Regions from separate parts of the Bacillus yunxiaonensis genome, predicted to be linked through region 2. Evidence: a T-box and tRNA genes for the amino acid it is inferred to sense, from the RefSeq annotation. Region 2 holds a T-box; the other holds one or more tRNA genes.
What was found. A T-box is a leader RNA that pairs with one kind of tRNA and senses whether it is charged. The one in region 2 lies ahead of metG (methionine--tRNA ligase), so its partner is inferred to be a tRNA-Met.
Positions count from the first base shown of each region.

Region 1: it encodes a tRNA-Met, which carries the amino acid that the T-box ahead of metG (methionine--tRNA ligase) is inferred to sense. The anticodon was not compared.

Region 1 covers NZ_JBAWSV010000015.1:27,354-44,053, reverse strand. Annotated here, with positions in the region: gene pabA (aminodeoxychorismate/anthranilate synthase component II) at 1-70, opposite strand, end outside; gene trpE (anthranilate synthase component I) at 76-1,473, opposite strand; gene cysK (cysteine synthase A) at 1,812-2,735, opposite strand; gene hslO (Hsp33 family molecular chaperone HslO) at 2,852-3,727, opposite strand; gene WAX78_RS24625 (type III pantothenate kinase) at 3,734-4,522, opposite strand; gene ftsH (ATP-dependent zinc metalloprotease FtsH) at 4,803-6,722, opposite strand; gene hpt (hypoxanthine phosphoribosyltransferase) at 6,808-7,350, opposite strand; gene tilS (tRNA lysidine(34) synthetase TilS) at 7,347-8,777, opposite strand; gene spoIIE (stage II sporulation protein E) at 9,104-11,581, opposite strand; tRNA gene WAX78_RS24600 (tRNA-Glu) at 11,847-11,918, opposite strand; tRNA gene WAX78_RS24595 (tRNA-Met) at 11,929-12,002, opposite strand; gene WAX78_RS24590 (S1 domain-containing RNA-binding protein) at 12,169-12,666, opposite strand; gene divIC (cell division protein DivIC) at 12,754-13,113, opposite strand; gene yabQ (spore cortex biosynthesis protein YabQ) at 13,110-13,763, opposite strand; gene yabP (sporulation protein YabP) at 13,760-14,068, opposite strand; gene WAX78_RS24570 (RNA-binding S4 domain-containing protein) at 14,123-14,404, opposite strand; gene yabN (bifunctional methyltransferase/pyrophosphohydrolase YabN) at 14,417-15,880, opposite strand; gene WAX78_RS24560 (putative polysaccharide biosynthesis protein) at 15,892-16,700, opposite strand, start outside.
Region 2 covers NZ_JBAWSV010000003.1:431,673-448,372, reverse strand. Annotated here, with positions in the region: gene WAX78_RS11525 (YitT family protein) at 80-973, shown strand; gene WAX78_RS11520 (DUF3938 domain-containing protein) at 1,669-2,046, shown strand; gene WAX78_RS11515 (cell wall-binding protein) at 2,090-3,274, opposite strand; gene WAX78_RS11510 (N-acetylmuramoyl-L-alanine amidase family protein) at 3,670-4,686, shown strand; gene WAX78_RS11505 (DedA family protein) at 4,816-5,430, opposite strand; gene WAX78_RS11500 (EamA family transporter) at 5,831-6,736, shown strand; gene WAX78_RS11495 (hypothetical protein) at 7,303-7,833, opposite strand; gene metG (methionine--tRNA ligase) at 8,053-9,687, opposite strand; T-box leader at 9,739-10,011, opposite strand; gene WAX78_RS11485 (class I SAM-dependent methyltransferase) at 10,130-10,930, shown strand; gene WAX78_RS11480 (methyl-accepting chemotaxis protein) at 11,478-13,172, shown strand; gene WAX78_RS11475 (methyl-accepting chemotaxis protein) at 13,513-15,204, shown strand; gene WAX78_RS11470 (metal-sulfur cluster assembly factor) at 15,337-15,651, shown strand; gene WAX78_RS11465 (M4 family metallopeptidase) at 15,695-16,700, opposite strand, start outside.

The sequences.
Region 1 (16,700 bases), on a different contig from region 2:
GTCCTAGCTCTCCAAGAAATTGCACTAAATTAAACGTAAAGGAATCATAGTTATCAATCATTAATATCATTTATCTCACCTAACCGTTTCTTCGCTACTTTCTTTTGCTCGCCATAAAGCTATCGCTTTCTTTAATGACTCTTTATACTCGTTTTTCGGATTAGAATCAATAACAATTCCTGCCCCCGCCTGCACATATGCTTGCCCATCTTTCGCAAGCAACGTACGAATGACAATATTTAATTCCATATCCCCTGAATAACCAATCCAACCAATTGAACCTGTATAAATACCACGGCGAACCGGCTCTAACTCTTCAATAATTTCCATCGTGCGGATTTTCGGTGCTCCGGTAATCGTCCCACCCGGAAATACAGCCTTTACACCATCAAAAGCATCTTTTCCTTGCTGCAATTGTCCGCGTACATTTGAAACAATGTGCATAACATGGGAATATTTCTCAATCACCATGAATTCATCCACTTCTACCGTTCCATACTCACAAACACGCCCTAAATCATTTCGCTCTAAATCAACAAGCATAACGTGTTCTGCACGCTCTTTTTCATTTTCAATTAACTCTTTTGCAAGTTCTTGATCTTCTTGCTCATCTTTCCCGCGAGAGCGCGTACCCGCAATTGGACGCGTACTCATTTCATTACCTTGTTTTTTAATCAACAACTCTGGTGAAGCACTTACAATTTGGAAATCTCCAAGTTCTAAATAACCCATGTATGGTGATGGATTAATTTCACGAAGCTTCGTATAAATTTCCAACGGATGCGTTTGCAATGTTTTTTCTTGTCTTGTAGACAAATTCACTTGAAACACATCTCCCGCACCAATATACTCTTGAATTCTTTGAACAGCTTCCATAAACTCTTTTTCTGTAAAGGAAACTGCCTCCTTATTTATTTCAGGACGAATAAACGGCATCGTTACTTCTGGCACTTCTTGTAACCAAAGCCCTTTTAATTCATTCAAATGTTGTTCAGCTTGTTTCTCATCATTTATATAATGTGTAATAATCCATAACACTTGTTCTTTTTGATCATAAACAAATACATCATCGAACAATAAGAAGAATATATCTGGTACATTCACATCATCTTCTGCAAGAGAAGGAATTTTCTCTATATAACGGATGCAATCATAACTAAAATAACCAATCGCACCACCTTGAAACGGCGGATATGCGTCATTATGTTCCGTTTTCCATTGTTCCATATATCTTTGCATAAGGTGCAATGGATTCCCCTTTTCTATTGTTCCCTCTCCATTTTCCCATATATGTAAGGCTTCCTCTTTCCCACGAACGATCGCTACCGGATCAAGCCCAACAATACTATAACGCCCTCCACGCCCACTTTCTAAAATGATATGATGAGGTTTATTTTGCGAAAGAAATTTATACTGTTTAAAAAAGTCTAACTGATACGGAACTGAAATAGCTAAAGATTTTCGTCGCTGCATACAAACACCTCGTTTTATTTTATCCCGCTCTAACGGACAGTAAGACCCCCACCTCAAAATTCAGAGAAAAGCGAAGAAGATAGGCGGGGGACAACTGTCCGTAAAAGCCCGATTCGTTCAACTAACCATCAGTGGGGGGAATGCCATCCCACTGATGGAAGTTTCACTTTATCCCGCTCTAACGGTCGTTTAAAAACATTGAACCGTCCATATAAGCCCATTTAGTTCAACTAACACTTATTTTACATGAAGTTTTCTAGTCATTCACTCTTTTCCTATTTTCAAACGAAAAAAGAAAAAGCACCCCTTTTTCGAGGGATGCTTTTCATACATTAAGCTTATGATTCAAATTGATAAAGCGGCGTACTTAAGTAACGCTCACCATTACTTGGAATGATAACAAGTACTTTCTTTCCTTTTCCAAGTTTTTTCGCAACTTCTGTCGCTGCATAAATAGCTGCTCCAGAAGAGATACCCACTAAAATACCTTCTTCACGAGCTACTCTTCTTGCATATTCAAATGATTGTTCTGTTTTCACCTGAATCACTTCATCATACACATCTGTATCTAACGTTCCAGGAACAAATCCAGCACCAATTCCTTGAATTTTATGAGGACCTGGTTTTCCACCTGATAGTACTGGGGAATCAGCAGGCTCTACTGCATAAACTTTGATATCTTTATACTTCTCTTTTAATACTTCACCAGCACCCGTAATCGTTCCGCCTGTACCAACTCCTGAAATGAATGCATCTAATTGATCACCCATCTGTTCCACAATTTCTGGACCTGTAGTTAAACGATGGATTTCTGGATTTGCATCGTTTTGAAACTGTTGAGGTATAAAGTAGCCATGTTCTTTTGATAACTCTGTTGCCTTGCGAATTGCACCGCCCATTCCTTCTGATCCTGGCGTTAACACTAATTCTGCTCCATAAGCACGCAATAAATTACGGCGTTCAACACTCATCGTTTCCGGCATAACCAGAATTGCCTTATATCCTTTGGCCGCCGCTACCATTGCTAAACCAATCCCGGTGTTTCCACTTGTCGGTTCAATAATTGTATCGCCTTCTTTTAATAGTCCTTTTTTTTCAGCATCTTCAATCATTGCTAATGCAATTCGATCTTTTACACTGCTTCCAGGATTCATGAACTCTAGTTTTAAATAAATATCTGCACTGCCTTCTTCTACGATGCGGTTCAATTTAACAATTGGCGTTTTTCCAATTAAATCTGAAACTGATTGTGCCACTCGCATCTCCGTCACTCCCAACACCAAGTATTTTTATTGGATTTATATACATATTGTCAAAGAAAAGGTTATTTGTCAATCTATTTGGATTGTTCCAAATAGACAAATAACCTTTTTCTCCCTTACAAACTTTCTATTAAGTTTGTTATATCTTCTTTAGAGAACTTGTATCGTTCGTTACAAAAATGACAATGTACTTCTGTCTCTTCTTCCTCATCACGCACTTCTGTTAATTCTGTTTTCCCTAAACTCATTAATACGCCTTCAATACGCTCACGAGAACATGTACAGTTAAATTGTACATCCATCGTCTCTAAAATCTTCACATTATCTTTGCCTAACAGCTCGTATAGCAACTCTTCTGGAGTTAAACCTTGTTCAATAAGCTTAGAAACAGGCGGAATTTTTTGCAGGCGCTCTTCAAGAACTGAAATTGTCTCTTCTTGCGCATCAGGCATGATTTGTAAAACAAATCCACCTGCAGCTAAAATACTATCATCGCCATTAACAAGAACTCCAACACCAACAGAAGAAGGCGTTTGTTCAGAAACAGCGAAATAATACGTGAAATCTTCTCCTAACTCACCAGAAACAAGCGGAACTTGACCAATAAATGGTTCACGCATACCAATATCTTTAATAACCGTTAAAAAACCCTCTGTTCCTACAGCTTGGTATACACGCAGTTTCCCTTGCTCTGTCGCTTCAAAATCAACATGCGGATTCGTTACATAACCACGTACATCTCCATTCGCATGTGCGTCTACTAAAATCGGACCAAGAGGACCATTACCCTCTACTTTAATCGTAAGTTTCTGATTACCTTTAAGCATTGCACCCATCATTGTACCTGCCGTTAAAGAACGACCAAGTGCCGCAGAAGCGGTTCTCCATGTATCGTGACGTCTTTGCGCTTCACTCACCGTATTTGTTGTGTGCACACTATAAGCACGAACTTCTCCATTAAACGCTAGCGCCTTTACTAAATAATCTTTCATTCGCATTTATTCACCTTTCTCGTGTTGTAAATTTGCATTACGCTCATATAACATATATAGACCTTTAAGCGTTAAAAATGGATCGACAATATCAATAACATTCGATTCCTCTGCAATCAATTTTGCTAATCCACCTGTCGCGATAACAGTCGGTTCTTGTTTAGCTTCTTCTTTCATCCGCTTTACAATACCTTCTACTTGTCCAACATAACCATATAAAATACCAGCTTGCATTGCACTTACTGTATTCTTCCCAATGATACTACTTGGTCTTGTAATTTCAATACGCGGTAGTTTTGCTGCTCTATTATATAAAGCTTCAGCTGAAATCATAATACCAGGTGTAATGACACCACCCATATACTGTTTATGTTCATCAATATAACAATATGTTGTCGCTGTTCCAAAGTCGACTATAATAAGCGGACTTCCATACAGTTGAATACCAGCTACCGCATTTACAATGCGGTCAGCACCTACTTCGCGCGGATTTTCATACTTAATATTTAAACCAGTTTTAATACCAGGTCCCACTACAAGAGGCTTAATTTTAAAATACTTTTCACACATACGCTCTAAAGCAAACATAATAGGAGGTACAACAGAAGAAATAATAATTCCTTTTATATCATGAAAAGCAATTCCTTCGTGTTCAAGTAATTGTTTCACGAGCATCCCATATTCATCTTCCGTTTTATGACGATCTGTTTCCATACGCCAATGTTGAAGAAGCTTACCATTTTCAAACACACCTAGTACTGCATTTGTATTCCCTACATCCAATACGAAAATCATATTCTCACCACTTATCTTATTTAATGTATATTTACACAATATGTACAGAACTTATAATCTCATCATACCATATTTATACACATGTTCAGCTTTCCTATCCTCACCATTTTACAAAAATCTATTTCCCTTTTTCAATTTTTAAGTTCAATTACATAAAGTGAAACTTCCATTAGTGGGGGGCTTCCCCCCACCTATCTTCCTCGTTTTTCTCTTACGTTTAGGGCGCGGGTCTTACTGCCCGCAAATAGCGGGATAACAAAGAAAAAAGGAGTGACAATTGTCACTCCTTCGTTTCTTCTTTATCTTCTGGCACTTCATCTTCTTTTTTCATTGAGATGTTCACTTTTACATCACTTTCAGAAGATGTTTTACGCTCCGGTAATGTACCATGTTCACATAAATGATTGATTTGCTCTGCATCTAACGTTTCCACTTCAAGTAACGTTTTTGCAACAATATCAAGCTTATCACGGTTTTCAGTAAGAATTTGTTTTGCACGAGCATAACATTCTTTCATAATGCTTTGCATTTCCATATCAATTTCATGCGCAATTGCATCACTGTAGTTTTGCTCAGAATGGAAGTCTCTTCCTAAGAATACTTGACCACCCTGTGAGCTACCAAATTGCATTGGTCCAAGCTTATCACTCATACCGAACTCTGTTACCATGCGTCTAGCTATTCCTGTCGCACGTTGGAAGTCATTATGAGCGCCTGTACTTACTTCTCCAAATACAATTTCCTCAGCCACTCGTCCACCAAGTAGACCAGTAATTTTATCAAGCAATTCTGGTTTTGTCATGAAGTAACGATCTTCTTTCGGAAGCATTACTGCATATCCACCAGCTTGACCACGTGGCACAATTGTTACTTTATGAACTACATCTGCTTCATCAAGTACTACACCAATTACAGTATGTCCTGCTTCATGGAATGCAACGATATTGCGTTCTTTCTCAGAGATAACACGACTTTTCTTAGCTGGACCTGCAATAACGCGGTCAGTCGCTTCATCAATGTCACTCATATCAATTTTCTTCTTATCTTGTCGTGCTGCTACAAGAGCTGCTTCGTTTAATAAGTTTTCAAGATCAGCACCAGAGAAACCTGGTGTACGCGTTGCTATAGCACGTAAATCAATATTTTCATCAAGCGGTTTGTTGCGAGCGTGTACTTTAAGCACCGCTTCACGACCGTTTACATCCGGACGATCTACTGTAATTTGACGGTCAAAACGTCCTGGACGTAATAACGCTGGGTCAAGAATATCAGGGCGGTTTGTTGCAGCAATGATAATAATACCTTCATTTGCTCCGAAACCATCCATTTCTACAAGCAATTGGTTTAATGTTTGTTCACGCTCATCGTGACCACCACCAAGACCTGCCCCACGTTGACGACCTACCGCATCAATTTCATCAATGAAAATGATACAAGGTGCGTTTTTCTTTGCATTTTCAAATAAGTCACGCACACGAGAAGCACCAACACCGACGAACATCTCTACGAAGTCAGAACCACTAATAGAGAAGAATGGAACACCAGCTTCACCTGCAACAGCACGCGCGAGCAATGTTTTACCTGTCCCTGGAGGTCCAACTAATAAAACCCCCTTCGGAATACGAGCACCAACCTCCGCAAACTTACGAGGGTCTTTTAGGAACTCTACAACCTCAACAAGTTCTTGCTTCTCTTCATCCGCTCCAGCTACATCTCTAAAACGGACTTTTTTCTTATCATCATTGTATAACTTCGCCTTACTTTTACCGAAGTTCATAACACGGCTACCACCGCCTTGTGCCTGGTTAAGTAGGAAGAAGAATAGAATGAAGATAATCACAAAAGGAATGATGGAAGTGAAGAATGTTACCCAAGCACTTGTTTCTTCTGCTGGTTGATATTTCACTTCTGTGCCTTGTGCTTTGTCATTGATTTTCTTTTGTAATTCTTCAGTATTAGGTGCATAAGTTACAAATTGTTGTCCTTGACTATCAGTACTGAATTGTCCTTTTACTTCAAATACACCATTTTTTGGTTGAAGTTGCACATTACGAACTTCACCCTTTTCAAGTTTAGCAATGAATTTATCGTAGCTAATTGGTTTTGTTTTTTGCGTTGAACCATTAAAATAACTCACAATACCAATTACCACTAAAAATATAAGTAAATAAAAGATGGTATTACGGAAGATCCGATTCATCCCTAACCTCCTCTCACAGCATACAAACTATAATAGTAAATAGTACCATAGAAAAACTTTCCTATCCAATCGTAAGCTTATATTATTAATTTGAATATACGCTTGGTTTTAATACACCAACATAAGGAAGGTTACGATATTGCTCCTTATAGTCTAATCCATATCCTACAACAAATTCATGTGGAACAGTAAATCCAACATAGTCTGCTTGAAGATCAACTTTTCGACCAGACGGCTTATCTAATAATGTTACAATCTTCACAGATTTTGCTTTACGATATTTAAACAAATCCACTAAGTAGCTTAATGTAAGACCGCTATCGATAATATCTTCTACGATTAAAATGTCGCGTCCTTCTACAGAAGTATCTAGATCTTTTAAAATTTTCACTTCACCAGTTGAAACAGTAGAATGACCATAGCTAGATACAGCCATAAAATCCATTTCAAGATATGTATCTGTTCGCTTTAATAAATCCGCCATAAATGGCATTGCACCTTTTAATACACCGATTGCAAGAGGCACTGTATTTTTATAATCCTCTGCAAGAATTGCACCTAATTCTCTTACTTTGTCTTGTATTTGCTCTTCAGAAATTAATACTTTTTCAATATCTTGATTCATCATTTGATTATCCTCCTGGAAGACTCCTTGCTTTTGTAATGAATAATAATATATGTATCCTTATCTGCTTTTTCTTGCGAAATAGCAAATGCAGATCGTTTCAACAATGGAACCCAAATAATATTCCCACTGGCATCACAAACAATTGGCCAGTCCGCTCTTTTTTCCTTCGGTACTTTCGCTTCAATAAAAATGGACTTTATCTTCTTCGTACCATTCATACCTTGCATTGACATTCGATCCCCGTTTTCTCTCGAACGAACAGTAAGTGGATATGCTATTTCATTATGTTTTGCAACAAACATCATATCATTCACCGTATTAGGTACACAATTACTGATTTCCACTTCGAGCTCATCACCATTTACTAATGTTATCTTTCCTGGTACTTGTAACTCGCGAGGAGAGAGCGTAACCTTTTCTTCTCCAAAGCGGAAAATACATTCTTCATATGTACGAACAATCTCCAATCCATCAGGAAAATGAAGCACACCAGAAGGATGGGCTCGTTTGAAAAACTCAATCACCTTGTCAATATGTACAGAAGAAAGCGAAGATGGAATCTTATATTCATAAAGATAGTTTAATATTAGTTGAATCCCTCTCCTTTGTAAAGGTATAGGCATAGATTCAAACGAAGGAATTGATAAGACAATTCTTTTTGGGTCTTTTTTCTTAATTATTTTATTCATTTTTTCAAATGCTAATTCCTGCAAATACGCTTCATCCTCTTGTATAAACGTACTAAAAGTTTGAAAACGTTCATGAACATGGGGATTCTCTTGCTTTAAATAAGGAAGAACGTGCTTCCGCAATCGATTCCTTGTATATGTTTCCTTTGTATTACTCGGGTCAATGCGAGGTTCAACATTCTTTCTCTTACAATAATCAAGAGTCTCTTCTTTCGTTACTGCCAACAAAGGTCGGATCAAAAAACCTTTATTAAAAGCACGCTTTGCAAGAATTCCTGCATAGCCTTTCGAAGTACTTCCACGAATAAGACGCATTAAAATTGTCTCAATCTGATCATCACCATGATGACCAAGAGCTAAATACTGTGCATTATATTCACTCATTATTCTTTCCAAAAATGCATATCGACATTCTCTTGCTGCAACTTGTGCACTCATTCGGTTTTGTTTTTGATATCTCGTTACATCAATTTGCGTTGTTTCACAAGTAACATTAAGATTGTCACAAAGCTGTTTTACAAATGTTAAATCTTGCTGTGATTCCTCGCCGCGAAACATATGATCTACGTGAGCAACTACAATTTGCAACTTCTTCTCTTCACACTTCTCCAACAAATAAAAGAGAAGCGCTAAAGAATCTGGTCCTCCTGATACACCGACAACAACTGTAGAATACGCCTCTAATAGATCATGCCTTTCTACAAAAGCATCTACCTTTTTAACAAATTCATCTTTCAATGCTGCAATCACCTTTCATCGAGCTAAAACGATAGCACACCTTAATTATAATGGTACAACTTTTACAAACTTTCTGCAAAACAAAGATGTATAAATTTCACAATTTATCTTACATATAATTTTTTTCTTCGGATTCAAAAATAAGTAAAGTTAAACATACGAATATACAACAAACAGGGCTCAGGTATATTCCTGAGCCCTGTTTCCAATAGACAATAAAACATCTCCGCCTCAAGATTATGGGAAATCGAAGGAGATAGCTGCTGACATGTACCCAATTGGTTCAACTAACCAGTAGGAATCCCCCTATTGATGGAAGTTTCACTTTATTGTGCTTGTTTACTAATAATAGGAATCGTTGCCCATTTCGGCATATTCTTTTTTATCTTCGCTACTACAATTGTCATATCATCATTAATATATCCATTGTCGGTGCGAATTACGTCCTCCATAATAATATCAGCAATCTCTTGTGGGTCTTCCGTTTCCAATTCTTTAATCTTCCGCTTCATCCATACTTCATGATTCTCTACATGTTTTGCACCTTCAAAAATCCCATCACTCATCATTACTAAAATATCACCGGATTTCAATTGTTCACCGACAACGTCCACTTCAAAATCTTCAATAATTCCCATCGGTAAATTACTTGCTTCTATTTTAAATACCTGATTGCCACGTTTTATAAAACTTGGAGTAGAACCAATCTTTAAAAACTTAGCATTTGCATCACGTAAATCAATCATCGCTAAATCTAATGTTGTAAACATTTCTTCCGTCGTTCGCAATGAAAGAATAGAATTAATCGATTTAATCGCGATTTCCTCATCAATACCTGATTGTAATATTTTTTGCAGTAACTTAACCGTTTCTTTACTTTCCATATGCGCCCGCTTTCCATTTCCCATCCCATCGCTAATAGCAAGCGCATACTTCCCTACACTTAATTCCATCATGGCATAGGAATCACCGGATACAAATCCCCCACCTTTAGCCGCCGTAGCAAGCCCTGTATCTACAGAGAATGTTTTTGCTGAACCAAACGATATTGTACTGTAACCATTCGGATATGCCGATTGTTCTTCATGTTTCACAACAACTGTTTCTCGTAAAATATCAGACAACATCGGAGCAACCAGCTTTTCGCATTCTCCATGCTGATTACATGCAGCAGGAATCAGCATTTCGATGTCAACGTTCCCTCGATCTAAACAATAAATATCAACATGTTCAACCTCTACTCCGAAGTCCCGAAATGCCTGTAAAATTTGTTCCTCTTGTACTTGATGATTCTCCCTTTCCTTTTGAATCTCTTTAGAAAAATCCGCCATTACTTTCGAAACACCCATAAGTTGTTCCGCAACAATTCTACGATTATCTCGCATTTGTTTCCTTAGCTTTTGTCCTTCATAAAAATGCCCTAATTCACCTTCTATTAAACCTGTTACTTTTGTTCCTCTCACACAATATTTTTCAAAATCACGAAGCAGTTTACGGTTATGCTGCAATGTACCTTCCTCTGTTTCATCCATAAGTTGCCTCATATAATCATATGTTTTATCAAAATTCACAACCCAGCATTGATCTTTCTTAAAGCACGTTTGGCATGTCTTGGCAGTAATTGTACTTAAAAATAAATCCGTCTCCGTATCCTTATCCTCGTCTTCTACATATCCGTATACAGAAAAGCTATTAGATAATGCTTCAAACACATTTGCAAATTGATTAATTTTATTTGCCGTTACATCACGCATTCTTCGCAAATATTGCTGTTGGTCATTAGAATGTTCCTGTGTTCCCGGCATATACTTAGAAAGACGTTCAATAATGAATTTAGGCATTAATAAGAATAAAGCAATTGCTACACCCGACTCTAACAAAGTTGTCACAATACTTGTTTGTTTATCTACGTACAACGTAATTAAGCTCGTACCAATTAACAAACCTAAACTTACACCTATCCGCCTTCCTTCTTTCAATAACCCCCCTAACAACCCAGAAAACGCCAATAAACTCAATTGATATAAGCTCGCTACATTTGCTAAACTTAAAATTAACCCTGTTACAACACCCACCGTAGAACCTGTTGCTGCTCCTGCCACAAAGGCAAATACTAATACTAAAAATCTCGTAAAAATGTGTTGAACTGATAAATCATAAATAAACCAATCTGTTGTACCCGTTAGTACAGATGCCAGTAATATAATTAAACAAACAATTTCTTCTGTTTCTAATGATTGTTGTTTTCCTTTTCGTTCTATTAAAAGTGGAACACTTTGCAAGAAAATCATCGTTAGTACGAAGCTTAATCCTGCCTCAATTGTACTAACTAGCAAATCGTACATACCAATTGCACCTTGTGCGAAATAGACAACGATAAGATGGGCCGTTAATGCAGAAATAAATACTTGAAATGGTACAAGCCCAATCGTCTTACTTGTAAAACGACTAAAGAAGATATTATAGATGAAGAATGTAAATATAGATGCAAAAGCAAAGAATAAATTTTCTAATGAAACCGAAAACGCACCAGCCATTACAGCAAGAAATGCAAGAGCCATTTTATCGCGTTTCATCACATATACAGCAGCGAAAAACGGCAAAGCAAAAGGTAAAATGTTCGTTAAAATATATGCTCTTCCTAAAAGAAAACCAACCAACGCAACCACAAATCCCCATCGAAAGAAAATTTGTTCCAGTTTCAATCTTAATTTGCTTGTCCACTTCACAGTTGTCATTTGCCCACGACCTATAGCAAGCGTACTAGAATTCGGATTGACAGTATTCCTTCCCGCTCTTGGCATATTTTGAACACCACCTGCATATTTTATTACTTGTAATTATAAAAGGCATTTTGCGGAATTTTTGTCAAAATAACAGTTTGTAGTAAAATAATTGTTCGACTTTTTATACAAAATAGCACCATATATATACAGACTTACACCCAAAGACTTTACGTAGTGATTGAATTTTCAGAAAATAATAGTTGTTTTTGTAGAAGAAGCTCATACATTTACATTTCCTTAACACAAAAAAAGATCATGCATATTTGCATGATCTTTTCGTCTATGACCCGTACGGGATTCGAACCCGTGTTACCGCCGTGAAAGGGCGGTGTCTTAACCACTTGACCAACGGGCCGTCAAAAATATAGCGGCGGAGGGGATCGAACCCCCGACCTCACGGGTATGAACCGTACGCTCTAGCCAGCTGAGCTACACCGCCATGTCGTATTTAACGGACAATTAATATAATATCTTAAATATCATTTTAAGTCAACATGTTTTAAGTATTTTTTATTCTTTTTTTCTACACACTGTTTTCACCATAAAAAAGCACCCTAAGTAAACACTCCGGGTGCTTCTCTTTATTTTAAAATAAACAGCAAGTTTTATCCGCGACGAGCGCCACGGCCGCCACGTTTTGACTCCGTATTACGCTTTAAAGAAGTTAAACGGTCTTCACTGTCTTTTAAAAAGCGAGCCATCTTTTGCTCAAATGTTTCTTTTTGGTTGCGGTTATCATTGCCACCACGATTATCTCTGTTAAAAGAGCGATTACGTCCACCAGGGCGTCCAGCGCGTTGATTATCGCGTTGATTATCGCGTTGATTATCGCGTTGATTATCGCGTTGCTCACCTTCAGCTCTTTCACGTTCTTTCGCTTTTTTAATAGATAAACCAATTTTACCGTCTTTCTCAACGTTAATAACTTTTACTTCTACTTGATCACCTACTTTTAAGTGATCATTAATATCTTTTACATAATTATCAGCAACTTCACTAATATGAACAAGACCTGTTAATCCTTCTGGCAGCTCTACAAAAGCCCCAAAATTCGTAATACCTGTTACTTTACCCTGTAACTTGCTGCCTACCTCGATTGACATAAAAAAAACGCTCCTCCTTAGTGGTTAAAAAGTCAAATTTTACTTCATTATATATAATCTTAAAATATAGTGTCAATACAACACCCACTACTTAGAAATAGGAAAAATTATCTCTTCAGGCTTTGAGAAGTAATAATCTCTTCTAGCAATCTCTAAAACGTAGTCCTCGTCATGTAACTTTTGGACCTCATCTTTCAGCTTCTTTTCTTTCGTCGTTAACGTATCCGTTTCTTTTTTTAGCTCTTTCACTTTCGCTTCTTTAGCGTTAATCAAACTATTTTGTTTATAGAACGTCACACTGACACTTACAATAATTACAAAAGCAAACACGAAAAATAAAGCTAATCGACGATACAAGCGCTTCCTACTTTCGTTCGATTGTATTATATGTTCTTTAGCAGAAATTGGATTCTGTTCCGATACATATCTTTGCCTTAGTTCCCTCATTTTCGAGGTCCCCCTAACTTCTTTTTTATACGTTCCCAGATTAGAAATATATGCTTCTTCATTTTCTTGACATATTTCAAAAATCCTGCTTGTCTCTTTATAAAAATTTTAACACGGTTAGGGAGAAGTTTCCATATAACAAAGAAAACAAATCGAACAGGGATGAAAATAAATTTCCATATTAAACGTAATATTGCTATAATAAACCGCCACAATCCCATTCCAAATCCAACCAAAAAACGAAATAAAAATAATGCAAGCGCTATAATTAAATGGATCAAAATTGTAACCGGCTTAACAAGAAATAATTGAAAAACACGAACACAAAAATAAAATGTTTGAACAAAAATGTGAATCAGAAAATTTAACACTTTCATGTACAATGACTTTAACAAACTTTGATATGCAGCAAATCCACAGAGCAATGCTAAAAATACGTACATACGTAACTCTGCTTCATTTACAAGCAATAGCACATAAAATACAAAAAGGGCTTGGACAATCCAAAATAAAATATCATAAATAAATACAAGCCAACGCTTTCGCTCGCTGCGCTTCAAAAAACGATGATACGTATCTAAAGCCGCTCCAAGCGAAGCGCCCATCCCAATCATCGAAAGCATTGTATATAATTGAACAGTTAAGCTCATTTAAACAACTTGCTAAAGAATCCTTTAGCTTTCTCCCCTTGATGCTCATCAATGTAAGCCATCTCGTATATTTTCCCCTTAATGGATACAAGTCCTTTTTCAACATCAAGGTTTTTCATTTGCAGATTTTGACCGCGTATTGTTAAAAATCCCATAACTGTTTCTAATAAAAATTCTTCGCTATCAAAACTTTCTACTTGCTTGACTCCTGTAATATCGAGAATGCGCCTTCCTCTCATTACGACATCATGTTCTACAGTAACATTTTGCTGATTAGAAGACGACATTGAATAACCTTTGTTCACGTCCATCCCCCCATAACTTTATACTAGTACCAATGTATGAGGAGACAAATTTTTTTAGAACAAGCTATCTTCTGCTTTTACTTCAACTTTCTCTTCACGAACAATAGTGTATAAATTTGCAGCATCTTCTTTTTTTGTCGTTTCTTTTAATTCATTAATTTTCACAGTAACAACTTTTTGGCCGAAACGAATTGTTAATTCGTCTTCTACCTTTACAGTTGAACTGGCTTTTGCAGCCTGGCCATTAATCATAATGCGGCCTTGATCCGCAACTTCTTTTGCTAACGTTCTTCTTTTGATAAGACGAGATACTTTTAGAAATTTATCTAAACGCATGACGACTCCCCCTTATTCGTTCTCTATTCGTTTTGCCTCTTCCCATAGTGCATCGAGCTCTTTTAAAGAAAGACCTTTCATTTCTTTCTCCATACTAGCAACCTTTGCTTCCATGTATAAAAAACGACTCATAAATTTTTCATTTGTTTTATGAAGCGCTTCTTCTGGATTGATTTTATAGTAGCGGGCAATATTTATAAATGCAAATACTAAGTCACCAAATTCCGCTAACATCTTCTCTTCATCCATAGCTGTCACTTCACGTTGAAATTCTTCCCACTCTTCTCCCACTTTTTCCATCATCGGCTCGACATCATCCCAATCAAAACCAACTTTCGCTGCTTCTTTTTGGATTTCATAAGCGCGCATTAGTTGAGGTAAACTTTTAGGAATGCCTGATAAAATAGACTCTTTTATATTTCCTTTTTCCTGTTTCTTAATTTCCTCCCAATTCACAACAACATCAGCAGCAGTTTCTACATTAACATCTCCGAATACATGAGGATGACGACGTACCATTTTTTCAGACAACGTACGAATTACATCATCAATCGAAAACCAACCTTCGTCTTCACCAATTTGTGCATGAAGCATCACCTGTAAAAGAACATCACCTAGCTCTTCAACAAGATGATCATCATCTTCCTCATCAATAGCCTCTAACACTTCATACGCTTCCTCAATTAAATATTTCTTTAACGATTGATGCGTTTGTTTTTTATCCCACGGACATCCATTTGGTCCGCGTAACTCTGCAATAATATTACGCAATACATCAAATTGCTGGTATAACGATTGTCGATTTAGTACAGGCGGCACGTACACACTCGTTAAATTGTTAAGCTCTGCCTCATGATCTAATAAATAAAGCTGTACTTTTTTCACTTGTTCGAACGACGTTCCAGCTGCAGTTACAATATATACTTCATAATCATCTGGAAGCATTTCCATTAACGTTAGTTTGACTTCAGATGCAATAAATGCATCGTACACTTGGCAAAAGATCAAGTGCTGACGAAGCTCTAATTGTCCTCGTTCGAATGACGTTGCATCAATCAACTGAAATCCTTCAATTGGATCAATTTTCAAACTTGCAAACATTGGATCTAAAAAGCTTTGTCCACCTTCGATACGCACATCAATATTCTCTTTTTCCCCTTTTTGTAACAAAAGCTGTACAGTACGCTCTGCTACAAGTGGATGCCCTGGAACTGCATATAAAACATCAGCATCCTTAGCTTTCTCAATCAATGTGTTAGAAATTGTTTCATATACTTCATCAAACGTATCATACGCTTCATATATATCGTCAAAAGATGTGTATAATACACCTTCTTTCTCAAGTTCTGTTATAACTGGATGCTCTTTTGTTCGAACATACATATGCACTGCTTCTTTCACTTTGCGATATACGCCCATTGTAAGCTGATCTAATTCACCAGCCCCTAATCCTAAAATTGTAATTGTTCTTCTCATAACGCCCACCTCTATCCACTCTTCTTCAACGAACTTTGTACTTTTTCATGTTTCATAACTGCACCAAGTTCCTTTGCTGTAAATACACGCAGCTTTAAAATTAAAAATACATATAGTAAACCACCAACACTCACACCTAGTAAAGCTTGAATCATCGCAATTTCTCTATGTTCCTCGTTAACTTGCACGCCAAACCATTCAAACATATACGTAAATCCAGCAAGCACTACTACCATGCTTAACGCTCCAATTGTCACGCCTATAATAGTTTTTCTCTGCATAAGCGGCTCATTAACAACTCGAATCAACAATACGCTATTCAATAAAGCAATGCACAGCAATGCAATTACAGTGGCAATCGCTGCGCCGATCACACCAAAATGTGGAACGAACATATAATTGAATAATAATTTTACACATGCACCAATTACAACAAATATAGCTGGTTTTACTGTTTGTCCTACTCCTTGCAAAATAGATGCAGTGGTAATCGCTAATGAACTAAATAAGATAGAAATAGATAAAATCCCTAGCACACCAGAACCATCGTCATTTGCAAATAGCATAATATTTGTTGGACGAATGATGCTCGCGAGTCCTAACGATGCAGCAAGCCCAATTACAAATGTAATTTTAATTGCTAGCTGTACTTTTTCGCGAATAAATGCATAATCTCCTCTCTCTTTTGCAGCTGTAATCATCGGAATTAAAGAAAGTGAAAATGAGGTTGTCACGACCGTACCAAGCTGCATAAGAGGAATGCTGCGATCGTATATACCCTTTAACATTTTTGCTATTTCTACTGGTTCCCCATTCTGAA
Region 2 (16,700 bases):
ATAAAACTATTGCCAGTGCTTGAAAAAAGCATTATTCTCTTCTTGTAATCAAAAACGAATATGGAGATGAAAATAGACTATGGGCCAACTAGGAGACGCCGATTACGTTCCCGATACCGCCTTTTTATCATTCCCAGCCGCAAAAACATTGCATTTAGAATTCATCATTCAACTTGTTGTTATTTCAGTTGCTTCAACTCTCTATGCAGTTTCAATGAATATGTTTTTTATTCCACACCACATGATTAGTGGCGGTTTTGCTGGCGTTGGGATGATTATCGGTTACTTAATGCACTACAGTATTGGTGCACTCATCTTTTTATTAAACATTCCACTGCTCTTTCTTAGCTATTTTTACTTAGGAAAGAAAACAACTTTTTTAACAGCATACTTTCTTGCTGTATCGACTCTTGCTATGAATATTATTCCAGTTCATCAACTTTCTGAGGATGTGTTGTTGTCTTCTGTTTTTGGTGGTGTATTATGCGGAGCTGCAACGGGAATCATTTTCCGATTTGCTTCTTCGACAGGTGGATTCGATATTATTGGGTTAATTGTGGCAAAACATAGAGATATTTCTATTGGATCCATTATTTTTGGCTTTAACCTTATTCTACTTGCAGTCGGTGGTTTTATTTTTGGATGGGATATTACACTTTACACACTCATCAGCCGATTTGTTGTAAGTAAAGTCATTGATGCCATTCATACAAAGCATATTAAATTAACAGTGATGACCGTTACAGAAAAAGGAGATGCTATTAAAAAAGCATTACTACACAACGGGATTCGCGGTGTAACAATGGTTGATGCGGTCGGTGGATATACAGACCATAAGAAAAAAATGATTTACACAGTTGTTACGCGCTATGAACTAGGAGAAATTAAACGTCTAATCCGTCACGTTGATAATCATGCTTTTATTAACATTACAGAAACAGTAGAAGTTGTTGGACGATTTAAACGTGTATAACAAAACGCAAGGAGTGGATCCTTGCGTTTTTATTTTCCACATAAATTTATTTTATCCTTCATTCCAGTACAGTAAGATTTCCCGCTGATAGGAGTTTCACTTTATGATAATGTAAAGCGCTTCGTTTGTTCACTTAATTCATGTATTTGCGATGCCATTTCTTGAACTTCCTGTATAAACACATTCATTTGTTTCGCAGCTTCTCATATGTATCGTTTTTCTTTGGATCCTTTAACCACAATTCATATGCATTTCTATCAAATTGGTTTTTCATTGCTTCAATTTGAACCTTCCCTAATTATCCAATTGTTTGTTCCCCAGTCCCTTTCACAGTGAGGTATAAAAACAAGAAATTTACACTTACTAATCCTACTATTACTACAGAAACAATCCCTAAAATCCGTGCTCGCAAACTCATAGCTGTACCTCTTTTTGAATTAATATCATATTTTCAACACATTACGAACAACAGATTTAACGAATACACTATATGTCTAAACATATAGGAATTTTACCTATAAACCCCGAATTTCCAAAAACAAAAATATCAGATAATTATTTTTATTCAAATCTAAAACATGTTATACTATGTATATATCATAAAATTAGATAATAAATATAGCATCTTATTTAATTTCTATTAATTAAAATTCAGGTCCTCCTGTTCAAATGATGATGATAAAGGAGATGAACGTATGAACAAACAATTTAGATTTATAATCGCAACATTATTTGCCGTAGCAGGCGGTCTCGTATGCTTTTGGACAAATACTTATACTGGTGAAAATTTATATATGAATGGAATCGACTCCATTGTAAGCGCTTCAATTTTAGGTTCGTTTATTTTCTTCCTTTTCAATCCGGAAGAAAACGCAAGAAAAACGACACTTTTAACAATGATTGGAATTGTCGGCGGTTGTATCTCATTTTCAACAACAACTTATGATTTACCTCTACAACTTAGTACAGCATTCTTCCATGGCCTCTGGACTTGGTTCATCGCATTTTGCATAGCAGATATCTTTGATTTACTACAAGATGAAGGGCAAGTTCAAGTGGAAAGTAATTCGTAATAAAAAAGAAGGTGGTATGAGACCACCTTCTTTTTTTATTATATTAATAATATTTCAGTTCACTCTCTGGCGTTTGCACAATCACAGGACTTTTAGCAGGATCTAACCATCGTAAAACGGAAAGAACGTTTTCGCGAGATGTTCCTGTGCAACCGTATGTATACATATCTGAAATATGGAAGAAAATCGCCGAACCAGCTCCAGCTACTCGTTCTGTATTATAGTTAATCACAAACCCATAATCATATTGAGGAATATTCATGTTTTCAGCACTGCTCCAACGTCCATTTGCTGGGTTTTGCTGCCACGTATTATATAAGGATGAATTAGAATCATCCACCCAAACATCATTTGATGTAATTTGTCGATATGGTAGTTTTGTTCCTGGATTACCGTAGCGACCAAAGGCTGTTCCAATTGTATATTTACCGCGCGGAGAACTTTTTCCTCCTTCTGACATCGTATAAGCAAATCCGTCACGACCAATATATCCCTGCATAGCAGCATACACCGGATACCATTTATTATTTCGTTTCTCGAATGTTTGGATTTTCGCCTTATTAGTTCCATAATCATTTGCTGTCACAAGAATAAGCTGTTGATTTTCTCCTATTGTATATAAATAGTCAGCAGCATTGCTTGCAACCCATACACCGTTATTCTCAAAGTAATACCATGTCCCACCTATTTTCTGCCAACCAATCTCCATTCCACCATTGTTATTCATATAAAACCAATTCGTTCCGTCAAAATACCAATCTGTTTTCATTACACCATTACTCGCAAAGTAATACCACGTTCCCTGAACCTTTTGCCAGCCTGTCTCCATTCCACCATTGCTATTCATATAAAACCAATTCGTTCCATCAAAATACCAACCTGTTTTCATTACACCATTACTCGCAAAGTAATACCACGTTCCTTGAATCTTTTGCCAGCCTGTCTCCATTCCACCATTGCTATTCATATAAAACCAATTCGTTCCGTCAAAGTACCAACCTGTTTTCATTACACCATTACTCGCAAAGTAATACCACGTTCCTTGAATCTTTTGCCAGCCGCTTACCGGCACATTATTCACATAATAATGCCAATTGTTTTGTTCAAACACCCAACCATCTTTTACAACAGCTTGCTGATTTCCACCTATATTTACTTCTGCAAAACTTTGTATAGGTGCTATTAATAAACTTCCTGCTACACATATCGATGCAATCATTCGTCTCATTACATTTCTCCTCTTTTTCTTTACAAAATATACACTTACACTTTTAAAATATTTAACTAAAAAACTTTCCTAACATCCTATAAAAAAAATACTAGCGAATCAAAATCACACTGCTGATTTTGACGAATTTCTTTCTTCTATAATAGAAGGGAATAGAAACAGCTAGCAAGAAATATTTTAGAACTCCTTTGCATACTAATGGTAATGATGATTTTATTCGGTATTAACAGATACTAATGAATAATACCCTTACCAAAAGAAACATTTCATACATATCCAAGAAATATTTTTAACAACTTTGTAACATTACTGTAATAAAAGTATTGAATTTGTTTTAATAACTAGATATATTAGTAGTAGGGAAAGAGAATTCCCCAATAAAGGAGCAGATAATTATGAAAAAACAAATTGCTGGTATGTTATTTGCTGCAGGTATATTGTTTAGCACAGTACAGCCTCATGTTTATGCTGAAACAACTAAACAATCTACTCCCGTAACTGGTTGGGTACAAAAACAACAAGCATGGTATTATTACATAAATGGAAAAACAGCAACAGGATGGATAAACACAAATAACAATTGGTATTTCCTTGCTGAAGACAATGGAGTTATGAAAACTGGATGGCATCAAGAAGGACCAAATTGGTATTTTCTTGATAAAAATGGTGCTATGCACACTGGATGGTTAAAACAAGATGAAAAATGGTACTTCTTGAATAAAAGTGGTGCTGTGCAGTATGGATGGATTTCTGATAATGGAAAATGGTATTTTCTTGGTAAAAATGGTGTCATGAAAACTGGATGGCATCAAGATTCACCATATGATTGGTACTATTTAAATAACGATGGTTCTATGAAAACTGGATGGGTTTTTGATCAAAACAAATGGTACTTTTTAAATGCAAAGGGTATGATGCAAACAGGCTGGGTACTCGATCAAAACAAATGGTACTACCTTGATAAAAGCGGCGCTATGAAAACTGGATGGGTTGTCGACGATCGATTACAATGGTACTACCTCGATAAAGACGGTGTTTGGAATCCTGATGCAAAACCAACTTCTATTCTATACAACGTTCAAGGAACATGGTCAGAACAAGAATTACCGAAAAAACCACCGTATATCGGTCCAGCTTTCACAATGATGCAGATTAGTCCTATTTCTGAAAACGAAGCAGTTGTCGGTGTATCTTCTTATTCCGATAATGCTGAAGATATTGCATATGTAGACGGTACTGTAACATTCAAAAACAATAAAGCAACTTTAGTTTTTGATCAATTTGGTAAACAAGGTCAAATTGATATTGAAATTGTAGACGGTAAAGTATTGTTAGATATTAAGCTTCTAAAAAGTGAAGATGAGTGGAACTTAATTCAAGGGAAACATACATTGCCTATCTATAGAAGATAAGATTTCCTAAAAAGAGGAGAACTAGCATACTTTGCTAACTCTCCTCTTTTTTTATGTATCTATTTACTTAACAAAAAGGCAGTGCTTCTTCTCTAAGCACCGCCTTTTTCGACATAGAATGGATTTTTTTCAATTTACTGTTTGAGCAAACACACGTTTAAGTTGTTTACGGAATCTTACCGCTAAAGCTGCTGCCACGACCGCAACAACACCAATAATAATCTTTCCGATATGACCTTCAACCGCTCTAAAAATATTATCTAGGTTTCCACCTAACCAATAACCGCCTACTAGGAAGAATGATACCCAAAACACTGCTCCAGAATAAATCGTCATTGCGAAGCGGCGAAATGGTAAATTAATAATTCCTGCAAAATACCCTGTAAAATGACGCACACCAGGAATAAAGAAACCAATAAAGATTAAAAAATAACCGTACTTATCAAACCATTTATTCGTTAAATCAATTTTACGCTGTGTTAAAAAAACATATTTTCCGTATTTTTGTATAAATGGCATCCCAAGCTTGTTTCCTACAAAGTACTGAATTGTCATACCTACACTTGTTCCTACAAAAGATAAAAAGATTAGCGGTACTAGATGTAAATCACCGGTATGTGCCAAATACCCTGCATACGCTAATGTCGGCTCTCCCGGAAATGGAAATGCAATATATTCTAGCATCAATCCAATAAGTACAACATAGTATGCATGCTGTTGAAATAAGTCGTGAATCCATTCCATCTCTTTCTCTCCTTTTTTTGTTGATACTTATTCTTCTAGCACGTACTGATTTTGTACCTTTATTGTATAATAGATTTTGTCGAAACTACCATTGCAATGACTTACAATAAGATTACATTTTTGTAAGAAAAGTGCTTTGTATATAATCATCAGCCGAACATCTTCTCTCACCTTCCATACGTCCGTAATACTGTATATTTCAAAATACAGTTCCTTACATCCTACTTTTCATATATTGACGAAAAAAAGGATGACAGCTACAATCTTATATAGAATGTAATATCCAAACTCACACTTGCTTGTGAGAGGTGAAATTTTGTAGAGCCTTGACTCTGTTTCGTTCGCCCGTTGTCCATTTATGGACAGCGGGCGTTTTTTATTTCACAAAGGGGGATCTATTATGGGAAAACTGAAGTATTCATTACTAGTATTATTTGGCGCCTGTAGCTACGGCGTTCTTTCTACGATCTTTAAACTCGGATTTTTAGACGGTTTTTCTGCCCATGAATTGCTAGGCGGACAATATGTGTTTGGCTGGATAGGACTGTTATTACTCGTCCTGTTCTTCTCACGTCATACAGTAACAAAAAAACAATTCTTTTCTCTGTTAACAGTCGGATCAACAATGAGTATGACAGGAATTTTCTACGCGATTTCTGTTGAAGAATTACCGGCATCCATTGCGGTTGTCCTACTATTTCAATTCACATGGATTGGTGTCCTTATTGAAGCAGTAGCAAACAAAACGTTCCCAAGCCGAGGAAAAATTATATCTATTATCATTTTATTCATCGGTACACTCTTTGCCGGTGGTGTCTTTGAAAGATTAGGACAGAGCTTATCAACAAAAGGAATCATCTTCGGGTTACTCGCTGCTGTTTCCTTTTCGTTTTATATATTCGCAAGCGGCCGCATCGCAACAGACGTACCACCTTATACGAAAAGCTTCCTTATGACAACAAGTGCTACTCTTATTGTGTGCCTTATATTTCCGCCAACCTTTCTAACAAATGGAGCGCTGCAAGCTGGGCTTTGGAAATACGGGCTCTTTCTAGGTTTATTTGGCGTTGTCGTTCCCGTAATTTGCTTCTCAATCGGTGTACCGAAAGTAGGTACAGGACTTGGCACCATTTTGGGAGCTGCTGAATTACCAACCGCTATCATTGCTTCTATTACTCTTGTACATGAAGCTGTATCACCGCTGCAATGGTGCGGAATTATTTGCATTTTACTTGGCATCGCTGCGCCGCAATATCTCACAATGAGAAAAGAAAAACGGAAAAGCGTTCAGCATGCTGTTTCATGAAGTAAAACCTTAATCAGTGGGGGTTTTCTTCATCCCCTACTGATGGAAAGCTCGTCCGAGGGGCGAAACGACCGAAGATTCTAGCCGCTAGAGCTGGACAACAAAGAAATGTGGAAGTGGCTCGTCCAGAATGTGAGGGGGATGGAGCTTCTGACGTAGAGGTGTTTTTTACCTCGTAGGAAGAAGCGAAGCCACCGAACATTCTAGCCACTAGAACTGGACAATGCTTTCACCGAATCTTGAAGTGGGGTCTTACTGCCCACGAATAGCGGGATAAAAAAAGATGATCCCTGTGCAATACAGAGATCATCTTCTTAAAGCCGCCTAGACTTTTTAACGTCCTTTACAAAGGGCACATTTTAAAATTTGAAGGGACTTTTCATTCACATAATTAATGTTATCGATAGTTACTAAAGTACTCATTAACTTAATACCTTACTTGCCATGTATTCCAGAAGGTAAGAAATAATATCTTGATTCGTACTTTGTAGCAAGCTTGGGATATCATCACGATAACGCAAATTATAAGAAGTTAATTTTCTTCAATATTGTTCCAGGTAGTTAGGTTAGGCTTCTATTTGGTCGCCTCTCTCACCATCGTTTTCTGCCGTACCACCGCCACCAACAGCGTGTTGCTGTTTCGTATTGGAACTTTCAATTGCCGCATTTGTTCCAGCTGTACTGTCTTTTCCAGCCCCGCTTGCAACCTGAGTAGCAGAAGATTGTTCCTGACCCATATCGATTTGATTATTGATAATAATCACATTTTCTTTCTCATCGTGGCCATGTCCATGTTCATTGTGCGGTTCAGTCTGAGTACCTTCTATACCTGTATTTCTCGCTGTTCCCTCAGCTCCCACACTCTGTTGTTGTTCACTATTCGATGAATCAAGAGCAGCATTATTCCCTGCAGCACTGTTTCGTCCAGCCCCGCTCGCGATTTGTGTAGTATTTGGTGCACTAGTAAACTGGTTGTTGATGACAATCACATTCTTCTTTTTTCCAGATGTGGAAGGCATAACAACAAATCTTTCTCCGTCTCTTTCAAAAATGACACTCGGCTGTTCATCGTTATCATGTTTTTTACCAAAATCCATTTTCAAATTTTCCTCCTTTTTATAGAGATAATAGAAGGGGCTTTCATATTTTAACGTTTTTATATGCCCTGATTCCTTAACTTTTCCATTAGAATATGAATAGCTCCCCTTACTATAAAATGAAAATTTAAAAAAACTGCTTGGACAAACATGTAAAATCTTAAGATTCTTTCAAACACCTACGAACTTCACGCTGTTTAACCTAATAAGATATTTATTTTATCCTAAAGACCCGTACAGCTTTTCTACTTCCTCCTCAATTTTCTTCACATCAATACGGTCAAATAACGGTGACACATTCGAAATAGAATCCGGGCATTCAGCAATGTAATCCCATTTGCTCTGAGAAACCTCTAACATTTGTTGTACTTGTGCGGATGAAAACGGAAGAAACGGTGCTAATAACTGCGCAAAATTCACTATAAGATACATACAATTTCGCATCGTCGCATCACATTCTATCCTCTCTTCTTTAATTTGTTTCCATGGCTGTCTTTCATCGAAATATTTATTTGCATAGCGAATTGTTTCAAAAATCATTTCTAGCGCTTGTTTAAAATGCGCTTCTTCAATTAATCGTCCTACTTCCACATATAATTCTTTTAGCTTTTCTTCAATTTCTTGATTGGTGTGTCCAGTTGGTACAGTATTCTCGTAATATTTTTCAAGAAACTTTAGCGTTCTATTAACAAAGTTTCCATACGCTCCTAACAATTCACTATTATGACTATAAATAAACTCTCGCCACGAAAAATCTGTATCTCGATTTTCTGGTGCGTTTATAGTTAAAAAATAGCGTATCGAATCAGGATTATATTCCTTTAACATGTCTGGTACCCATACAGCCCAGTTCCTACTCGTAGATAACTTCCTTTTTTCTACCGTTAAATATTCACTAGAAACAATATATTCTGGTAATGCTTTTACTTGTATCCCCTGCAAAATAGCTGGCCAAATGATTGTATGAAATGGAATATTATCTTTGCCATGCACATAATACGTCCGTGTATTCTCTTGCCAAAATGGTGCGTCATCACCGTTTGTTTCTTGTGCCCATTGTTTACTTGCTGAATAATAACCAGACACAGCTTCAATCCATACATACACCTTCTTATCCTCATACCCGGCAACTGGAACGCTTACTCCAATTGGCAGATCCCTTGAAACAGCACGGTCTTGTAATCCTTCTTGTAAATATCGCTGCGTCAGCTGCACAGCGTTCTCACGCCACGTGCCATTCTGTTTTACCATTTCTACATACTCTTCTAACTGCTTCTGTAATGACGTTAATGCAAAATAAAAATGCTCTGTCTCCTTAATTGCCGGCCTACTTCCGCACAACTTACATGTTTTCTCCAACAAATCTATCGGATCCAAAATAGCAGAACATGCATCACACTGATCACCACGCGCACCTGCACCGCAGTGTGGACAAATTCCTTCCACATAACGATCCGGTAAAAATTGCACACAGGTCTCACAGTATGTTTGCTCCACCTTCTTTTTATAAATAAGCCCTTTTTCTAGCAGCTCTAAGAAAATGTTCTGAACTACTTGATGATGATGAATACAGTCAGTACGTGTATAACGATCATAGGAAAAACCCAGCTTCTGAAAACATCGCTCAAATTCTTCATGATAGCGATCCGCAATTGTTTTTACGCTTACTCCCTCTTGCTTAGCACGAATCGTAATCGGTGTACCGTTACAGTCACTTCCTGATACATATAACACATTGTCCCCTTTTAACCGATAATAACGTGCTAAAATATCTCCTGGCAGTAAGCTAGCAATATGACCAAGGTGCAATGAACCATTTGCATACGGCCAAGCGCCTCCAATAAAAATATTCATCCTACATTCCCCCTTTAAAAATAAAAAAGCCCCGTCCTTATCTTCTAAAAAGATAAGGACGAGGCTGTATATACAGTCGTGGTACCACCTTATTTCGTCAATTGTTCACACAATTGACCTCTGCAAGTACGGAACAATCATTGCTCGTATACTGTGACTTTGATAACGAGAGCCAATACTCGTCGCCGCCTACTATTATCAACTGATAAGTTCAGGACGAAGCTCAGAGGCCATTGTTCAAATGAGCATTCTTGCTTCTTTTCAGCTACCGAAGCTCTCTGGAAAGAATGATTTCATTCTACTTTTCCTCTTCAACGCTTTTCGTATGTAATCTACATTGTATAGATATTATACAGAAAAATCAAACTTTTTCACAAATAACAAGCAGGATTTTTCACTTTCATAAGGAAACTATATACCTTCACTGAAAGGAGCGATATGTTTGAATCAACAGCAATTAAGTGCAAAAAATAAAGCCGGCTGGAGTAAAGCGGCTTACGAAGCTTGGACGAATCGCCACGGAACGCCGCATTCTTTTGGCAAACGAATACGGGAAAATCCTACCGCCGAGGTTGCTTATTATTTGCCTTACATCGGTGAATTGAAAGGTAAACGTATTATAAATTTAATGGGATCAAAAGGAAGTAAGGCAGTTGCCCTTTCATTATTAGGAGCAGAAGTAACAGTTGTCGATATTTCAGAGAGTAATGCAACATACGCTAGAGAACTTGCCACAGCCGCTGAAACACATATTGAATACATCGTGTCCGATGTGATCGATATACCAAAAACAATAGGCTCATTTGATGTAGTATTACTTGAGCTTGGTGTACTCCACTATTTCATAGATTTAGAGCCTTTATTTACACTGATTTCTCAATTACTAAAACAAGGTGGAACATTCATTTTACGCGACTATCATCCAATGTATACAAAACTTCTGCAAATAGAAGATAATCAAGCAATCGCAAATGGGAATTACTTTTATGAAGATGTGATTGAAGTGGATGTAGCATATAGTATGCTCTTATCAGAAGCAGAGCGCTCCTCTTTACCTAAGAATACGATTCGTAGATGGACGTTAGGAGACATTATAACAAAAATTGCCCAAGCAGGACTGCGTATCGAAGAGCTCACAGAAGAATCCGGCGCACAGCAAAAATGGGTCTTTCCCTCTCACGCTCCGGAAGGAATTGAATATCGCATCCCTGGACTCTATACACTGATTGCCAAAAATACATAGAAAAACTCTCTTCAAAATGAAGAGAGTTTTTCTTCTATAATATAGCGCATATAAGTCGAAGTTAGAGACTACTAAAAATATTGTTAAATAGGATAAAAATGCATTTCAACATTTGTTTTTGACAACGCAGTCAAAAACGGTCTCACAACAAATCCAGCCATTAACAGATATTAGGAATTCCTATCGATTATTTAGGATTATACAGCAACAATTTGATTCATACAATACATATTCCCATTTTTATGAGATAACCTTATACCTTCATATAAAAATGTATACATTTTCTGAACAAAAGTATCCATCTATTCCCCTCCCCTATACCGTTTGTTATAATTCCAGTGAATATAATAAGTAGACTTGGTTCGTTACGTGCAAGATTAATGCTTTATCCCGCTATTCATGGGCAGTAGGACCCCACTGTTGGAAGTTTCATTTTATTCTATGCGCTATTCAAATACAGTGAAACTCTCATTCATAGGAATAAAGCGTTCTCTTTTCATTTAATATACATAAATCCTAATAAAAAGATTCAAAGGCGGGATTCCATATGAAGTATGTTAGTATTCGGAAGAAACTCATCTTTATGCTACTAAGCGTTTGTTCATTATTTGGCATCGCTTTAGCAGTGATTTTATTCTTCGCTACAAGTCAAGCGCAACAGGCAGAAACATTACAAGCTGATGTTTCTCGCAAAGCAACTATCTTAAAAGAACGCGGAGATCTGTTTCAAGCTCAAGTTGCTAGCTTACAAGGCTATTTATTACTGCACGATGAAAAAGAGCTGGATCAGTTTAATAAAGCTGGGAAACAATTAGCCGATACACGCGAACAGGTAACAAGTGATAAGAGTCTTCCACAAGAAATGAAAGATACTATTAACATGGGCGCAAAATGGCGTGGCGTAATGGATAATCAAGTCATTCCTCTTACACGAGAAGGCAAATGGGATGAAGCAACCAAAATTGCATTGCAGCAAAACGAAATTGTAGATACCATTTTAGGAAATTTCGCGAAATATACAGCGCAGGAAAATACAAAACGTGATGAATTAATCGATCAAATTAAGCATTCATCAACATTAATACAATTGATTATTTTCATCTCACTTATCACATGTACAATAGTAGCTCTTATACTAGCATGGTGGTTCTCTGGTAAACTGGTGAAACCTATTCAAGAAATTGATTCTAAACTAAAAGAACTAGCATCTCAGGATGGTGACCTCACAGCTCGTCTTCCTATACGTAGCAAAGATGAGGTTGGGGAGATTGCAGCATCATTTAATCAAATGCTTTCAAACTTACAAAACATTATTAATCAGGTTAAAAAAACATCTGCAGACGTACAGGCAGCTTCTGAAAATATGTTAACGGAAACAACACATTCTATGAATGTAACAACTCATATTCAAACAACGATGTCAACATTAGAGCATAGTATTCACTCTCAAATTGCTAGCATTGAAGAAAGCTCTACTGCTATGGATGATATGGCTGTTAGTGTGCAGCGCATTGCTGAATCTGCTTCTACTGTTGCAGAACTTGCTGTAGCAGCTTCTGAACAAGCGGATGATGGTGGTCACGTCATTGAAAAGTCTATTACACAAATGGGTACCATACACAAGGCCGTTCATGCAACATCTGAGGTTGTTGAGCGTCTTATTACACATACGAACTCTATTGATCATGCTGTCCAAGCGATTTCTAATATTGCAGAACAAACAAATCTTCTTGCCTTAAATGCTTCTATTGAGGCAGCACGCGCCGGGGAACAAGGAAAAGGATTTGCTGTTGTTGCCGATGAAGTGCGAAAGCTCGCAGAACAGTCTAAAACAGCTGCAACAGATATCAATCAATTACTTCGCCATATTCAAAACGATACAAGCACTGCAAACACGATGATGCTACAAGGTCAAATAGAAGCTGCGGAAGGAATTTCAGTCATTCAGGAAGCTGGTTCTTCTTTTGCAACCATTGTAGAAAAAGTTAATGAAGTATCTTCACAAATGCAGGAAGTTTCTGCAGCTGCGGAAGAAATGGCTGCAAGTGCAGAAGAAATGAATGCTTCGCTTAATAACATCTCTTCTATTTCAACTGAAGTTGCAGCAGAAACAACACAAACTGCAAGCTCCGCTGATAAGCAAGTAAACGTAATGAAAGATATGTCCGTGATGTCTAAAGAGATGAAACTTGCTGTAGAAGAAATGAAAACACTCGTATCTCGTTTTAAAACGGAGTCATAAGCCCGGAAAGTATGGAGTGAAATATTTCGCAAACTCCTCCTTTTGTAGAAAACTAGAGACAAAGGAGGAGCTTTTTATTTTATAATCACCATACTTCCGCTTTGCTAAATCATATTTAAAACTATATCTTAACAACGCCTATCTGTTTCTCTCCCCGACACCGCATGACAGGTCTATGAAAAAATAATTTTTTTCTCACTTTTCCTGCCATATCGTGTCTGCTATAATGCCTAAGAGAGAAGAATGCTTTATTTCAAATACAGTCGAAATAAAGCATTCTTTTTAATTTTTATATACAATAATCGTTATAAAAGGATTATAAAAAGGAGGATTTATAATTATGAAATACATGAGTATTCGTAAAAAACTTATGTTTATGATGGGGACAATCTGTGCTTTATTTGGCATCGCATTAGCTTTTATTCTTTTCTTTGCTACAACTGAACAAAAGATAACAAACACATTACAAAAAGATCTTGCACCAAGAGCAACACTCTTACAAGAACGCAGTGTGGCATATCAAGTGCAACTTTCAGCCTTACGAGGCTATCTATTACAGCACGATTCTGCTGAACTAGATAAGTATCGCGAAATGGAAAAACTACTAGACGATACAAAAGGAAAACTGCTAGACGACCCCAATACTTCTCAAAATATAAAAGATACCATCGATTTAGGATCACAGTGGAATCGTTTTATTAATGAAAAGGTGCTTCCTCTTACTAGCGAAGGAAAATGGGAAGAAGCACAAAAAGTTACCGCTGAACAAAACGGAACTGTTTATACAGTAATCGGTAATTTCACAAAATATAGTAGTGACGAAAATGCAAAGTGTGATCAGCTCATCCAAGAAGTAAAAAATTCATCTGCATTCGTTGAATTGATTATCTTTATTTCTCTTGTTCTTTGTACAATGATTGCGATTATCGTAGCGTGGTGGTTCTCTGGTAAACTTGTAAAACCCATTCAACAAATTGATACGAAGTTAAAAGAGCTTGCCTCTCAAGATGGTGATTTAACAGCAAGATTGCATGTAAACAGCAATGACGAAATTGGTGAAATTGCTGCTTCCTTTAATCAAATGCTAGAGAACTTACAACATATCATTGGACAAGTACAGAAAACGTCTCTTGATGTAAAAACTGCTTCTGACAGCATGTTAAAAGAAACAAACATCTCTATGGATGCAACAACGAATATCCAAACGACAATGTCTGAATTAGAAAATAGTATTCAATCACAAGTTTCTAGCATTGAAGAAAGCTCTACTGCTATGGATGATATGGCTGTTAGTGTACAACGCATCGCTGAATCTGCTTCTACTGTAGCTGAACTTGCTGTAACTACTTCTGATCATGCAAATAGCGGTACTCAAGTAATCGAAAAATCAATCACACAGATGACAACCATTCATAAAGCGGTCAATGCTACATCTCAAGTTGTCGAACGTCTAACTACTCATACAAAGCAAATTGATACAGCTGTCCAAGCTATATCAAATATTGCGGAGCAAACAAATCTTCTTGCCTTAAATGCTTCTATTGAAGCTGCACGCGCCGGGGAACAAGGAAAAGGGTTTGCCGTTGTTGCTGATGAAGTACGAAAACTTGCAGAACAATCAAAAACAGCTGCAATAGGCATTAACCAGTTGCTTCAACATATTCAAGATGATACAAAAGCTGCAAACAATATGATGACACAAGGTCAACAAGAAGCTTCTCAAGGAATTACAGTTATTCAGGAAGCTGGTTCTTCTTTTGCAACTATTGTAGAAAAAATTAATGAAGTAGCCTCACAAATGCAAGAGGTTTCAGCGACTGCGGAAGAAATGGCTGCAAGTGCCGAGGAAATGAATTTCTCCCTCAATAATATCGCTTCCATCTCTAATGAAGTAGCAGCTGAAACAACGCAGACCGCAAGCTCTGCTGGTGAGCAAGTAAATGTAATAAAAGATATGTCTGTAATGTCTAAACAAATGAAGCATACTGTAGAAGAACTGGAAACACTTGTTTCTCGTTTTAAAACAAAGTAATAAGAAAAGCATTCCTCATCAAAAGGAATGCTTTTCTAATCTAGAAAAAAATGCTGTGAGCTCAATCACTGCATCTTCTCTTCCTATCTTGTATAATGAGAATAAATATCAATCATAAATAGAGGTGTTAGTATGTCTCAAACTTTAGAGGATAAAGTATATGCCAATTTAGAAGCTGTCATTGACCCTGAGCTTGGCGTAGATATTATAAACCTTGGGCTAGTATATGACGTTACAACCGACGAACAAAATAATGCCGTCATTACAATGACAATGACTTCTATCGGTTGTCCAATGGCTGGACAAATTGTATCTGATGTCAAAAAGGTATTATCAACAAATGTACCAGAGGTAAATGAAATAGAAGTGAATGTTGTTTGGAACCCACCTTGGTCCAAAGAACGTATGTCACGCATGGCAAAAATCGCACTAGGAATTCGCGATTAAAGAAAAAAGCATGATCGTAATACGATCATGCTTTTTTCTTTTCTTATTTTACACCTACTGCATCATACGCTTTTGTTACAGCATATACCGCATCAGAGTTTTTACCATATAAATCTGTAGCCGCTTGAATAGCAGCTTGGCGCATCATGCTAAAGTTTGAGTTTGCAGTTAAATATTTTGTAAGAGCACGGTAATAAATTTTCTCTGTTGCTGCGCGGCCTACACCTTTTACAGTAACACCATAATGCGTACCGCCTTCAGATACTAGATATGCAGCTTTGTTGTTAATACTGCTGTTAATATGAACACCACCGTTATCAACTGTTCCTGTGTAGCGCTTGCTATAATGATCTGGATAGCCTTCCTTTGGCTTTAATGGATTTGGAATAGAAGCTGGATCACTTAACGAACGCAGTACAGTTCCTCGTTTATCTGGTGCATAAATGTCTTCTCCCATATTCCAATCATCACGGTCGACCATTGCGCCCATAATATCAGATAACGATTCATTTAATGCACCAGGTTCGTTTTTATACACTAGATCTGCGGAGTATTCTGTTACTGCATGAGTCAGCTCATGCGCAATAACATCAAGTCCTGCTGAGAACGGAATAAACGTTTTTCCATCACCGTCTCCATACATCATTTGGACACCGTTCCACGCTGCATTATTCCATTTATTCCCTACGTGAACAGTAGAAATTAACTTCGCTCCGTTGTTATCAAAGGAATTACGATTGAATGTTTTCTTATAATAATCGTATACTTTCTCAGCATTAGCGTGCGCATCAACAGCTGCTTTATCCTCGAAGAATTTATTTTTACTTTCTATTTCCTCACCGGTATATCCAAGCCATTGTGAGAATAAGTTGAACCAATTTTCATCCATATTTTCTGCATCAAATGTATGAACACCTTTTCCACGTGTTCCATCGAATAAATAAAAAGCTCCAGTTTTTGAGTCCTGTGTCATTTCAAACATTGTTCGATTTCCCGCTACACCATATCCAAATCCAGCCATATGATCAACTGCATTATATTTTTCAATC